Regions from separate parts of the Streptomyces sp. NPDC049954 genome, predicted to be linked through region 1. Evidence: riboswitches for the same ligand, from Rfam matches in the RefSeq annotation. Region 1 holds a riboswitch; each other region holds the start of a gene.
The links. A riboswitch is a leader RNA that binds a small molecule or an ion and turns the genes downstream of it on or off. The one in region 1 is predicted to bind S-adenosylmethionine.
Positions count from the first base shown of each region.

Region 2: linked by a shared signal. The riboswitch ahead of thrC (threonine synthase) and the one ahead of AB0J21_RS13615 (aminotransferase class V-fold PLP-dependent enzyme) in region 1 are both predicted to bind S-adenosylmethionine.
Region 3: linked by a shared signal. The riboswitch ahead of AB0J21_RS21475 (cell envelope biogenesis protein OmpA) and the one ahead of AB0J21_RS13615 (aminotransferase class V-fold PLP-dependent enzyme) in region 1 are both predicted to bind S-adenosylmethionine.

Region 1 is NZ_JBFALS010000005.1:380,312-385,008, reverse strand. It holds gene AB0J21_RS13625 (ubiquinol-cytochrome c reductase cytochrome b subunit) at 1-588, shown strand, start outside; gene trpD (anthranilate phosphoribosyltransferase) at 783-1,847, shown strand; SAM riboswitch class IV at 2,125-2,242, shown strand; gene AB0J21_RS13615 (aminotransferase class V-fold PLP-dependent enzyme) at 2,443-3,804, shown strand; gene AB0J21_RS13610 (Lrp/AsnC ligand binding domain-containing protein) at 3,921-4,202, opposite strand; gene AB0J21_RS13605 (hypothetical protein) at 4,607-4,697, shown strand, end outside.
Region 2 is NZ_JBFALS010000002.1:230,566-235,262, forward strand. It holds gene AB0J21_RS04535 (hypothetical protein) at 1-102, shown strand, start outside; gene AB0J21_RS04540 (glucosyl-3-phosphoglycerate synthase) at 118-1,068, opposite strand; SAM riboswitch class I at 1,338-1,489, shown strand; gene thrC (threonine synthase) at 1,507-2,805, shown strand; gene AB0J21_RS04550 (MoaD/ThiS family protein) at 2,930-3,208, shown strand; gene AB0J21_RS04555 (cold-shock protein) at 3,660-3,863, shown strand; gene groL (chaperonin GroEL) at 4,174-4,697, shown strand, end outside.
Region 3 is NZ_JBFALS010000009.1:12,215-16,911, forward strand. It holds gene AB0J21_RS21465 (cytosine permease) at 1-361, shown strand, start outside; gene AB0J21_RS21470 (type 1 glutamine amidotransferase) at 465-1,193, shown strand; gene AB0J21_RS21475 (cell envelope biogenesis protein OmpA) at 1,210-1,992, opposite strand; SAM riboswitch class IV at 2,377-2,519, opposite strand; gene AB0J21_RS21480 (amino acid adenylation domain-containing protein) at 2,889-4,697, opposite strand, start outside.

The DNA of each region.
Region 1 (4,697 bases):
GGCGCGATGGCCGTCTACCCGTTCATCGAGTCCTGGGTCACCGGCGACAAGCGCGAGCACCACATCCTGGACCGTCCGCGCAACGCCCCGACCCGTACGGGTCTCGGTGTCGCCTGGGTGACGATGTACTTCATCACCCTGATCGGCGGCGGCAACGACCTGTGGGCCACGCACTTCCACCTGTCGCTCAACGCGATCAGCTGGTTCGTGCGGATCGGCTTCTTCCTCGGCCCGGTCGTCGCCTTCGTCGTGACCCGCCGGATCTGCCTCGGCCTCCAGCGCGCCGACAAGGAGAAGGTGCTGCACGGCCGCGAGTCCGGCGTCATCAAGCGCCTCCCGCACGGTGAGTTCATCGAGGTCCACGAGCCGCTCAGCGCCGAGCAGCGCTTCACGCTCACCGCGCACGAGCAGCCCCAGCCGGCCGAACTGGGCCCGACGGTCGACGAGAACGGGGTGGAGCGCAAGGTCTCCCCGATCGAGAAGACCCGCGTCAAGCTCTCCAAGGGCTACTACGGCGAAGGGACGCAGATCCCGAAGCCGACCGAGGAGGAGTACCGGGAGATCACCAGCGGCCACGGCCACCACTGATCGACCGCTGTCACGCTGCACGCCACGGCAGGAGCCCCGTCCATTCGATGGACGGGGCTCTTCGCCGTCCGCGCGCGCCGATATCCTGGGCGCCGGGGGGCGCCGTGCCAGGCCCGTGCCAGGCGTCGCGACCCGGCCTGATCCGCCGGACCCCCTGGCAGAAGCCGTACCCACACGACCCACCAGGAGCGACCATGAGCGCTGTGCACCCCGTCGGAGGCGACACCGCGGCGGTCACTTCCTGGCCCCAGGTCCTGGACGGGCTGCTCGCGGGCGAGGACCAGTCCGCCGCGCACACGGCGTGGGCGATGGACCGCATCATGCGCGGCGAGGCCACCGACGCGCAGATCGCGGGCTTCGCCGTGGCGCTGCGCGCCAAGGGCGAGACGGTCGAGGAGATCAGCGGCATCGTCGAGGCGATGTACGCGCACGCCCGCACCATCGAGGTGCCCGGGCCCAGCGTCGACATCGTCGGCACCGGCGGGGACGGCGCGAAGACCGTCAACATCTCGACCATGTCGGCCGTCGTCGTGGCCGGCACCGGAGCGAAGGTGGTCAAGCACGGCAACCGCGCCTCCTCCTCCGCCTCCGGGGCCTCCGACGTCCTGGAGAAGCTCGGCGTCAACCTGGACCTGAGCCCGCAGCGGGTCGTCGAGGTCGCCGAGGAGGCCGGGATCACCTTCTGCTTCGCGGTCAAGTTCCACCCCGCGCTGCGCCACGTGGCGCCGGCCCGCCGTGAGCTGGGCATCCGCACGACCTTCAACTTCCTCGGCCCGCTCACCAACCCGGCCCGGGTCGCGGCCCAGGCCACCGGTGTCGCGGACGCCCGGATGGCGCCCATCATGGCGGGGGTGCTCGCCGCGCGCGGCTCCTCGGCGCTCGTGTTCCGGGGCGACGACGGCCTCGACGAGCTGACCATCACCGCGACCTCCCGGGTCTGGGTGGTGCGGGACGGGCAGGTGCGCGAGGAGGCCTTCGACCCGCGCGAGGTGGGCCTCGCCCTCGCCCCGGTGGAGGCGCTGCGCGGCGGCGACGCCTCGTACAACGCGGATGTCGCGCGGCGCCTGTTCGCGGGGGAACGCGGGCCCGTGCGGGACGCGGTGCTGCTGAACTCGGCGGCGGCGCTGGTCGCCCTCCACCCGACGCGGGCCCCGCTCACCGAACAGATCGCCGCCCAGATGGCGCGCGCGGCGGAGTCCCTCGACTCGGGCGCGGCGGCGGGGGCGCTCGACCGCTGGGTCACGGCCACCAACGCCTGAGCCGGCGGGGCGGGCGGGGGCCTGATCCGCCTTCGGCGGTGTCCTCAAACGCCGGACGGGCTGGGGTGGTGGTCGGTGCGGTGTCCGGGGCGTTTCCTTCGCCTTCGGGGGTGTCCTCAGGCGCCGGACGGGCTTGAGTTGTGCGTCTGTCCGGGGGGTGGGTGCCGGTGAAGAGGGCGGGGCCACCACCAGCCCGTCCGGCGTTTGAGGACAGTCCTTCGTCCGCATGGCGGACCCCCCTGTGCCCGCCGCAGGCGATATGGCAGGATGCCGGGCAGGTCATGAGTGACAGCGACTACGGCCCCGGCCCGCTGTCCGGCAACCCTCCGTCCGTGGCGGGGTGCCCCGGGTGAAGACCAGGCCGCAGGCAGCGAGGTCTGCGGCAAGCGCGGACCCCTCCGCGCCCGTTCCGGGGCGTTTCTCTGTGAATCCCCCGCCGGGCTCGACACCAGGGGTCCTGGTCGTCGAGGGAGCAGTCTCGTGAGCAAGCGAATGCGGTAGGGCCGAGCGCCCCGTCCCCGCACCTCCTCCTCATCTTCGCCCCACGGGCCCGTGCGTCCGTGTCCGTGGGTCCCTTCGCCCCGGGAGTTTCGCCGTGACTGTCTCCACCGCTGCCGCCGCCCAGACCGTTTGTCAGCCTCTGTCCGTGCTCGGGCGGGATGTCCGCGTCCCGCTGGTGACCGGCGGCGAGGTCGAGTACGCCGCCCTCGACTACGCCGCGAGCGCCCCCGCCCTCCAGCGGGTGTGGGACGACGTCGCCGCCTACGCCCCGTACTACGGCAGCGTGCACCGGGGTGCCGGGTACCTCTCGCAGCTCTCCACCGACCTGTTCGAGAAGGCCCGGGTGGAGGTCGCCGAGTTCCTCGACTGCCGGGAGAGCGACGAACTGCTCTTCACCCGCTCCACCACCGACTCGCTGAACCTGCTCGCCGCCTGCCTGCCCGCCGGGTGCCAGGTGTTCGTCTTCGAGACCGAGCACCACGCCTCGCTGCTGCCCTGGCGCAACGCCGAGGTCACCCACCTCGACGCCCCGCGCAGCCCGGCCGAGGCCGTCGACACCCTGGAGCGCGCCCTGGCCGCGCGGGAACCCCACGGGCCCGCCCTGGTGTGCGTCACCGGCGCCTCCAATGTGACGGGGGAGATCTGGCCGGTGCGCGAACTGGCCGCAGTCGCCCACGCGCACGGCGCCCGGATCGTGCTGGACGCCGCGCAGCTCGCCCCCCACCACCCCGTCTCCGTACAGGAGTTGGACGTCGACTGGGTCGCTTTCTCCGGACACAAGCTGTACGCGCCCTTCGGTTCCGGTGTGCTGGCCGGCCGCTCCGACTGGCTGGAGGAGGCGGAGCCGTACCTCGCGGGGGGCGGCGCCAGCCGTTCGGTGAGCCGGCGCGAGGACGGAGGGGTCGACGTCGTGTGGCACGGCGGCGCGGCCCGCCACGAGGCCGGTTCGCCCAACGTCATCGGCGCCTACGCGATCGCCTCGGCCTGCAAGGCGCTCACGGAGGCCGGGTTCGACAGCCTCGTCGCCCGTGAGAGGCAGCTCGTGGAGCGGGTGCGCACCGGGCTCGCGGACGTTCCCGGTGTCACCGTGCTGTCCCTCTTCGGCGAGGCCGCCGAACGGGTCGGCGTGCTGTCCTTCGTCGTCTCGGGCTGGAACAGCTCGCACTTCGCCGCCGCGCTCTCCGCCGAGTACGGCATCGGGGTGCGCGACGGACTGTTCTGCGCCCACCCCCTGGTGCGCACCCTGCTCGGCTCCACGGCCGAGGCGCCCGGCGAGTGCGGGGCCCCCGAGGGCGCGGCGGGGGAGCAGTCGCTCAACGCGATCAGGGTCAGTTTCGGCGCGGGCACCCCCGACGAGCACGTCGAGCGGTTCCTCGGCGCCGTCCGCGAGCTGGTGGCCGACGGGGCGCGGTGGAGCTACCGCACCGAGGGCGGGCGCTGCGTCCCGGCCGTCTGAGCCGGATCGGCGGGGCCCCGGCCGCGTACACCTGAGCCCCCGGCGCGCGCCGGGGGCTCAGGTCTGCGGGCGGTGCGGGAGCGGCCGGGCGGGCCGCCACCGGCGGGCGCGGCGGCTCAGGAGTCGAGGCCGATCGCGAAGGCCGCTTCGAGGTCGTGCTGCGAGTAGGTGCGGAAGGCGACGTGGGTGTCCGTCTCGACGACGCCGGGCACCCGGCTGATGCGCCCGGGAATGATCTCGGCGAGGTCCTCGTGCCGGGCCACCCGCACCATCGCGATCAGGTCGTAGGAACCGGTGACGGAGAAGACCTCGCTCACGCTGTCCATGCCGGCGATCGACTCGGCGATCTCCGGAATCCGGTCGACGCTGGTCTTGATGAGCACGATCGCGGTGATCACGGCTGGCTGTCCCCTTCGGTGGCCCTGGCTGATGCTGCCACCTTAATGCGCCCGATCCGGGCTCACGCGGGCAGGAAGCCCGGCGAGAAGGCCCGCCGGACCGCGAGGTGCCGGGGTGCGCGACGCGGGTCCCGGCGGACGCGAGGCGGTCCCCGCCGTCGTACGCCGGGGCCGGGCCGCTCGGGGCGGTCGGTCCGCATTGACGGGGTACCCGGACCGGGTGGGCGGTCCGCGCGGGCCGCTTCCCGTCGTCCCGGAAAGGGATCATGGACATATCATGACCTTGCGTGCGGAACGGGGCGTGCCACCGCGCCGCCGGGTATCCCGGCTCGCGTCCGGTACGTCAGGCCGTAGGGTTACGGGCAATGAGGACTGGTACCACTGCGAAGAAAGCGACGGGCACGATGACGGTTTCCCTTCCGACGGACACGACGCGCTGGCGCTGCACGCTGTGCGGCAACCTCACGCGCTTCGACGTGACCCGTTCGTCGAAGG
Region 2 (4,697 bases), on a different contig from region 1:
ACGCTGAGCCCGCACGCGTGCGCCCTGCGCGTCCGCGACCACCTGGAGCACCCGGCCCGCCCCACCGCCTTCGAGGCGCTGCGGGCGGAACCACGGCCCTGAGGCCGCCCGGCGCCCTCAGGCCGCCCGGCGCCGGCTCTCGTACTCGGGGATCTCCGTCATCGGAGGCCTCTCCCGGGTGTCCACCTCGTGGGTGTGGTGGACGTAGCCGCCGTCCGGATGGCGTTCGAACTGGGTCAGCTCGGGGCGTACGAGGTGGCCCCTGGCCAGGCGGAGCTGGGCGGTGCGGTAGATCGCCGCGGACATCCGGCCCAGCGCCTGCCCGTCCTGGTGGCGGTGTTTGCGGACCCCGACGTCCACCTGGGCGAGCGCGTCCAGGCCCACCGTGTGCAGCGCGTCCACGAGCAGGCCCAGCTCGACGCCGTAGCCCACCGGGAACGGCAGCCGCTCCAGCAGGGAGCGCCGCGCCGCGTACTCGCCGCCCAGCGGCTGGACGAAACCGGCCAGCCGAGGCCAGTGCATGTTCAGCAGCGGGCGGGCCATGATCTCGGTGACCCGGCCGCCCTGCCCCGAGGCGCCGCCCAGTGGACGCTCGTACATCGCCTTGACGAAGTGCACGTCCGGGTCGGTCAGCAGCGGGCCCACGATGCCGGACACGAAGTCCGGGGAGAACTCCTTCAGGTCGGAGTCCACGAAACACACGATGTCGCCCTCGGTGACGAGCAGGGAGCGCCACAGGACCTCTCCCTTGCCGGGCACCGCGGGCAGGCCCGGCAGCACGACGTCACGGTGCACGACCCGGGCTCCGGCCGCCGCGGCGACCTCCCCCGTACGGTCGGTCGAACCGGAGTCGAGGACCACCAGCTCGTCCACGAGCGGGACCTTCTCCATCAGCTCTCGCCGGATCACGGTCACGATGTCGCCGACCGTGGCTTCCTCGTCCAGTGCGGGCAGGACCACGCTCACCGAGGACCCGGTCGCCTGCTTGGCCGCGAGGATCTGCGGCAGCGTGCGGTCGGCTGCGGTCCAGGAACGGCGGTCGAGCCAGCGCTCCACCTCTTCGAGCACGTTGTGCGTCCCCTCGTGCGGGTACTGCTTGCGGAATACCGGAAGTGACTTACCTGGGTGCGGCCGGCCCGGCGGCCGACCGTGATCTCCATCTCGGCGTTCGGACGACTATCTCAACGATCCGGTGCTTCGGTTACAGTCTTGGACAGTGCCGGTGACCATCCCATGTCGGGCTGCGCCACCCGCACCGCGTGTCATGACAAGCACGTGACACACCACGTGCCGGACACGTGACAAACGCGGCGGACCTCAGGATCCGCCTGCCATACCGCTCATCCAGAGGGGCAGAGGGAAACGGCCCGTTGAAGCCCCGGCAACCCTCCGGCCGAGTCTCCTGGCGGTACGTCCGCCACCGAGGCCCACGGCTCGGGAAGGTGCCAATTCCGTCTCGTGGCGAAATGCGTCGCGAGGAAGATGAGGAGAAAGGGCCTCCCCACCATGGCTGTGCAGACCGCCGAAACCTCCGCTCCCGCGAAGACGGGCGTCGATCTCGGACCCGCCGCCGCTCTCTCGTGCCGCGAATGCGGCGAGCGCTTCCCGCTCGGACCCATCTTCGCCTGTCAGAGCTGCTTCGGCCCGTTGGAAGTCGCCTACGACCTCCCCGCGGGCGACCCCGAGGCCCTGCGCAAGCGGATCGAGGCCGGTCCCGACAACATCTGGCGCTACGCCCCGCTGCTGCCCGTCCCCGCCGACGTGGCCACCCACCCCAGCACCAACCCCGGCTTCACCCAGCTCGTCCAGGCCGACCGCCTCGCCCGCGAGCTCGGCGTCACCGGCGGCCTGTACGTCAAGGACGACTCCGGCAACCCGACGCACTCCTTCAAGGACCGCGTCGTCGCCATCGCCGTCGAGGCCGCCCGCGCCTTCGGCTTCACGACCCTCTCCTGCTCCTCGACCGGCAACCTGGCCGGCGCCGTCGGCGCCGCCGCCGCCCGCGCCGGCTTCCGCTCCTGCGTGTTCATCCCGCACGACCTGGAACAGGGCAAGGTCGTCATGGCCGCCGTCTACGGCGGCGAGCTGGTCGGCATCGAGGGCAACTACGACGACGTGAACCGTTTCTGCTCCGAGCTGATCGGTGACCCGCTCGGCGAGGGCTGGGGCTTCGTCAACGTCAACCTGCGCCCGTACTACGGAGAGGGCTCCAAGACCCTCGCGTACGAGATCGCCGAGCAGCTCGGCTGGGAACTGCCCGACCAGATCGTCATCCCGGTGGCCTCCGGCTCCCAGCTCACCAAGATCGACAAGGGCTTCCAGGAGCTGATCAGGCTCGGCCTGGTCGCCGACAAGCCGTACCGGATCTTCGGAGCCCAGGCGGAGGGCTGCTCGCCGGTCTCCACCGCGTACAAGGCCGGCCACGACGTCGTACGCCCGCAGAAGCCGAACACCATCGCCAAGTCCCTCGCGATCGGCAACCCGGCGGACGGCCCGTACGTCCTGGACATCGCCCGGCGCACCGGCGGCGCGGTGGAGGACGTGAACGACGAGCAGGTCGTGGACGCGATCAAGCTGCTCGCCCGCACCGAGGGGATCTTCGCCGAGACCGCGGGCGGGGTGACCGTGGGGGTGACCCGCAAGCTGATCGAGTCCGGGGCGCTCGACCCGAGCCTCACCACCGTCGTGCTCAACACCGGTGACGGGCTCAAGACGCTCGACGCGGTGGCGCCCACCACCGGGCCGACCGCGACCATCCGCCCGGACCTCGACGCGTTCCGCGCCGCCGGTCTCGCCCGCGACTGAGCCGCACGCGGCCGCGGGGCGGCCCCCGGTGCGCCCGCGTGCCCCGGTCCGCCCTCGTGTCCGCCCCTCCGCCTGAGCCGTCACTCCGCCCTTCGGCCGAGCAGGCCGAGAAAGGCTGTACCCCATGAGCGTCAACGTCCGCATCCCCACCATCCTGCGCACCTACACCGGCGGCAAGTCCGAGGTCCCGGCCGAGGGCGCGACCCTCGCCGAGGTCATCGCCGACCTGGAGAAGAACCACACCGGCATCGCCGGCCGGGTCCTCGACGACTCGGGCAAGCTGCGCCGTTTCGTGAACGTCTACGTCAACGACGACGACGTCCGCTTCGAGCAGGGCCTGGAGACGGCGACCCCCGACGGCGCCGGGATCTCGATCATCCCGGCGGTCGCCGGCGGCTGCTGAGCGCATCCGGAATCCGTCCCCTCATTTGTGTTGCCCCCTTCGCGGAAAAGCGGAGGGGGCAATTCCATGAGATTGGCAGAGGTACAGTTGGGGATACTGATTCGCCGCGTGTTCGCGCCTTGACGGGCGCCGGGAGAAGTGTCCCGGGAAACGCGCCCCGCGGCTTCTGTGAGCCGGTGTTCCCGCTCCCGAATCTCTTGCCTTTTTGCGGCTTTGCGTTCCTTTTGCCGGGCCCGAATTGCCCGGAACTTCCGCCGATTCCGGCCTATAAGTCCATACCTGGTGCCTGGATTTCTCGTCCGATTGACCTGTTGCAGACGGCAGTTGGGCAGATACATTCAGCGGCGGTCGACGCGTTCCGGCGCACACCCCCATACGTCTGGGGGGTGAGGTCTGACCCGGGTTCGCGAAGTGCGTTCCTGTGCAAGGGCCAGTAATAGGGGAGTTAGGCATGGCTCAGGGCACCGTCAAGTGGTTCAACGCGGAGAAGGGGTACGGCTTCATCGCGGTCGACGGTGGTGCGGATGTTTTCGTCCACTACAGCGCGATTCAGATGGACGGTTACCGCACCCTTGAAGAGGGCCAGCGAGTCGAGTTCGAGATCTCGCAGGGTCAGAAGGGGCCGCAGGCGGACATGGTCCGTCAGGCTGCCTGAACAGCGCTCGACCGATAAACGGACGACGTGGCCGAGGGCCCGTACCCCCAGGGGTGCGGGCCCTCGGGCTGTCGGGAACCGGCCCGCCGCCGGGGCCGCCCCTTCGGGGCATGCCCTCCCGGGAGGCTTGCACTCTCCTAGGCCGAGTGCTAATCATAGGCGTTAGCACTCTGACGTTGAGAGTGACAGAAGGACCGGGTCGGTGAGGCCCGCAGGCCGTACGGGGCAAGGAACCGTGCGGTGCGCAGGCCGTCCGTCGCGGGCGCCACACGGTCCCTCAGCCCACCCCGTCCTGGGAGGACCACTTCACATGGCCAAGATCATCGCGTTCGACGAGGAGGCGCGGCGCGGCCTTGAGCGCGGTATGAACCAGCTCGCCGACGCCGTCAAGGTGACCCTCGGCCCCAAGGGCCGCAACGTCGTCCTGGAGAAGAAGTGGGGCGCCCCCACGATCACCAACGATGGTGTTTCCATCGCCAAGGAGATCGAGCTGGAGGACCCGTACGAGAAGATCGGCGCCGAGCTGGTCAAGGAGGTCGCGAAGAAGACGGACGACGTCGCCGGTGACGGCACGACGACCGCGACCGTCCTGGCCCAGGCGCTGGTCCGTGAGGGTCTGCGCAACGTGGCCGCCGGTGCCAACCCGATGGCGCTGAAGCGCGGCATCGAGAAGGCCGTCGAGGCCGTCTCCACCGCGCTCCTGGAGCAGGCCAAGGACGTGGAGACCAAGGAGCAGATCGCCTCCACCGCCTCCATCTCCGCCGCCGACACCCAGATCGGCGAGCTCATCGCCGAGGCCATGGACAAGGTGGGCAAGGAAGGCGTCATCACCGT
Region 3 (4,697 bases), on a different contig from region 1:
CGCCATCAACCTCGTCGACTACTACTTCGTCGCCAAGGAGCGCTACGACCTCCCGGCGCTGTCCGACCCGGCCGGCCGCTACGGCACCTGGCGGTGGCGGGCCATCCTCACCTATGTCCTCGGCATCCTCGCCCAACTCCCGTTCAGCGCGACGGAGTTCTACACCGGCCCGCTGGTCGGGCGGCTCGGCGGAGCGGACATCTCCTGGATCGTGGGCCTCGTGATCCCCGCCGCCCTCTACGCCGTACTGGCACGCGGCGACCGCGCCCGGGTGCCCGACCACATGATCTGGGGCCAGGAGGAGCCGGGCATCCCCGCCCCGACGCCGCCGCAGCCGAGCGGAGTCTCGGCGGCCGGCTGACCACGGGACTCGACGGCCGACCGGCCAAGGGAGGAGGCTCGTGCCCCTGGTTAGGGTGGTACGGCAGGGCCGGAGCGCGTCGACGAGGTGGGGAGAGCCGGTCATGAGTACTACGGGGACGACGGCCACGGCCCTGGTGATCCAGCACGGGCCCGCCGGCGGACTCGGCCCCTGGGCGGGCTGGCTGGCCGGACGGGGCGTACGGGCACACGTGCTGCCCGCGTACGAAGGAGCCCCGGTCCCCGACCGGCTCGAACACGACGCGCTCGTCGTCCTCGGCGGTGCCTATCTCCCCGACGACGACGCGCGCGCCCCGTGGCTGCCCGCGACCCGGGACCTCGTACGCCAGGCCCTGAGCGGAGCGACCCCGCTGTTCGGCATCTGCCTCGGAGGCCAGATGCTCGCCCAGGTCGCGGGCGGCGAGGTGCGCGCAGAGCACGGCACCCCGGAGTTCGGCAGCACCCGGCTCAGCCTGCGCCCCGAAGCCGCGCACGACCCGCTGTTCCACGGTCTGCCCGCGCACCCCCGGGCCATCGAGAACCACGTCGACGCCATCACCGCGCTCCCCCCGGGCGCCCACTGGCTTGCGCACAGCGAGCACTGCCCCTACCAGGGGTTCCGGGTCGGCCCCTCGGCGTGGGGCGTGCAGTTCCACCCGGAGGCGACGGCCGAACGGATCCGGCACTGGAACCCCGGCCGGCTGTCCCGGCACGGCGCCCCGGACCCCGAGACCCTGCGTGCCCTCGCCCTGCGCGAGGAGCCGTCCACCGTCGAGACCTGGCGCACGGTCGCCCACCGCTTCGCCGACGTGGTGACCTCGGCGGAACGCTGAGACCGGCGGCTGCCTCTCAGCGCGGCCCGAGCCCGGCCTCCAGCGCCGCCCGGAACTGCGGCCGGGCGCTGAGCCGCTCCACGTACGCCAGCAGCCGCAGGCGGCCGGGATGCTCCTCCAGCGCGGCCCGCAGCTCGCCCCCGTGTCCGGCGGCCGGCCACAGCAGTGCCGCCCAGACGTCGACGTCGGAAGCGGTCAGCGCCTCGCCCCACACATGGGGGCTGTCCGTCAGACGCCGGTCGATCTCGTCCAACACCGCCCCAGAGCAGTGGTGTTCGCGTTCCTCGGGCAGGGGATGGAGCAGGGACTCCAGCCGGTCGATGTCGGCGGCGCGGCACGCGGGCCGCAGCCCGGGCGCCCCGGGGCGGCCGTCGCGGGCGGGGGAGGGGAACCGGTCCGTGAGGTCGCGCAGGATGTCCGGGGCGTGGTTGCTGACCACCCGGCCGCTCCACCGGTCGCACAGGGCCGGCACGGAGAGCGGCCCCGCGTACCGGTGCCGCGCCGCCTCGTAGGCGTGCCGCAGCCCCGCCTCCGCCGAGGGCGTGACGCCCGGCGTGCCCAGGACCGTCACGGGCACCTCCTCGCGCAGGCCCAGCAGGCCCAGCGTGACGAACACCCGCAGCGCGTCGGGACAGTGGCCGCGCAGGTACACCTCGTAGCGGTGCGGCGCCGGATAGAAGCCCCGGGCGGCCGAACTGCCGATCCGGCCGCGGAAGACGGGGGCGGGCAGGGAAGGGCGGACGAGCGTCGCGAGGGGGTGCTGCGCCTGGTCGTGGGTGTGCGGGGCGGTAGCGGTCATGGCTCTCCAACTCATCTGACTCGGCGGGGTGTCCGGAGCCGGCGAAACGGGCGCGGAAGGAGGGACGTACAGGAGGGCGGAGCGGGGCGCGGGGGTCCCGGCGGGCCCGCCCGGTGCGGAACGGCGAGCCGGACGCAGGTCCTGACCCGTCGTGAACGGTGCGGCACGGCGTGGGCAGGGGCCGCACGGGGCGCGCCGGCGATCCGCCCGTCAGCGGAGACGGACAGCGGCGCTGCACACCCGCAGCAGATCGATGTGCAGCCGACGGGTCAAGGTGCGGCGCCGGGGAGCGGGCGAGGAGGCCGGTCGCCGGCGCGGCATCCGCGTCGCTTCCCTGACCGTTCCTGACATCCCCACCAGTCCCCTCCCGGGTTCGCCGGAGGCAAACCACGCTTGCCCCGCCGCCGTCGGCGGGACCCGGTCGTCACCCGGGGCACCCCATCGCGGCGGAAGGGTTGCCTGTCAGCGGGCCGGGGCCGATGAACCGCGTACGGGGTCTGCGCGCGCGGGCGCTGACGATCGTGACCGTCCTCCTCAGTGTCACGGGGCCCGCAACGGCCGTCAAGACCGGTCTCGTGGCGCGGACTTCGCAAGCGACCACGGTCTGCCCCTGGTAGGCGTGCATCGCGTCCAGGTCCCGCGCGGTGAACAGGCGCAGCGTCAGGCGTGGAGTACGCAGGGGGAGGAGGGGGCCCGGATCCACGGGCGGCCTTCTTCGGCGGCGGGGTGCGGACGCCGGGTGGTGGACGGGGAGCGCCCCGCACCCGGCGTCGGAGTCCTGCCACGATCCTCCGAGGTCCGCCCGCGCGGCGCAGGCGGTTTCGGCGCCCGCGCCCCGGCCCGCCGGGCGCCCGACGGACCGGTACTCCCCGTCGGGTGCCCGGCGCGCACGGCTGTCAGGAGACGGCGGGCACCCCCTCGGGCGCCGGCAGGAACCCCGTCGTACGAAACCAGGTCAGGTAGCGGGTCAGGACCTCCTCGGTCAGGACCGGCAGACGCACGCCCCGGGCCGCCGCCGCGGTGATCGTCCGGCTGGAGTCGAAGCGGCGCCGGTCCGTCGCCCCGTGCCGGTCGTCGGACTCGTCACCCAGGAACAGTTGTGCCGCGTTGTCCTGCTGCGCCGCGACACGGGCCCGCCACCGCGCAGCGGGGACGGTGCGCAGCTCGTGGCCGAGGCGGGCGGCCACCTCGAAGACCGTGCGCAGACCGGGGGCCTCGGGGTGCGTGAGATGGAACGGCTCCGTGGCGTCCCCGCCACAGGTGGCGAGCGCCACGACCGCCGCGCTGACGTAGTCCACGGGCACCCAGTCGGTCGACCCGTACGGCAGGTCCGGCACCATCCCCGCCTGGAGGCAGCCCTTGATGAGCTGCCACAGCAGATCCCGGTCCTGGCAGGCCCCCGTGGTGGTGTCGCCGCTGATGCGGCCCGGCCGGTAGACGGTCACCGGCAGGCCGCGTTCCCGGGCCAGACCGAGAAGTCCCTCGGCGACCCACTTGCTCCGCGCGTACCCGTCGGGCAGTCCGGCCGCCGGGCCGGTCGGCGTCGACTCCGTGATGACGGCCTGTCCGGCGGCGGAGGCGGGGGCGTAGACGCTCGTGGTCGAGACGTAGTGCATCCCGGGGGAGGCCGAGTCGGCGAGCAGGCGCAGCAGCTCCTCGGTGCCGGCCACGTTGGGGGCCCGCAGATCCCCGTACCCGGCGGCGAAGTTGACGCGCGCGCCGTTGTGCAGCACGAGGCCGAGACGGCGCACCAGAGCGGCCCGCTCCTCGGGCGGCAGGCCGAGGCCCGGGGCGGCGAGATCGCCGGGCACGGGCCGGATCAGGTCCGCGTACCGCTCGCGCCACAGGCCGTAGCGCTCCAGGTTGGCCCGCAGCCGGTGGGCTGCCCGTCGCCCGTCCTCGGCCCGTACCAGGCAGTCGACCGGTTCGCCGGTGGTCTCGATCAGGTCGCGCAGGAGGAAGGCGCCGAGGAAGCCGGACGCGCCGGTCAGGAAGGGCCGGGGCGAAGGACGCGAGGGGCGCGGGGCGGGGACACCGTCCGGGCCGCGCCGTCCCGTGCCCGTGATGTCCGGGGCCAGCCGGACCTCGGCGGCGAGATCGGTCGTGAGGGAGGGCTCCTCGCGCCCGCCCTCCGTCCCCGCCAGGTAGCGGTCGACGCCCTCGACGGTGGGAGCCGCGAACAGCGCCCGCAGGGACGGCCGTCGACCGCAGCGTTCGCCGATCCGCTGGGCCAGGGTCACGGCGAGCAGCGAGTGGCCGCCCAGCGCGAAGAAGTCGTCCGTGAGGCCGACCTCGGGCACGCCGAGCGTCTCGGCGAACGCCGCGCACAGGTCCCGCTGCCGGGCGGTGCGCGGCGCACCGCCCGAGGCCGGTGCGGCCGGTCCCGGCGCGGGCAGGGCCCGCCGGTCGGTCTTCCCGTTGGGGGTGACGGGCAGGGCGGTCAGACGGACATGGGCGGACGGGATCATGTGGTCGGGCAGGGTCGTCGCGAGACGGGCCCGGATCTCGGCCTCCTCCCAGCCCGTCGCCGTCCCGTCCGCGGGCACGGTGTAGGCGACCAGACGCCGGTCGCCGGGCCGGTCCTCGCGGACCATGGCGCAGGCCGCACGGACTCCGGGCAGCGAGGTCAGAGCGGCCTCCACCTCCCCGAGTTCGATGCGGAAGCCGCGGAGCTTGACCTGGTCGTCGACGCGCGAGACGTAGCG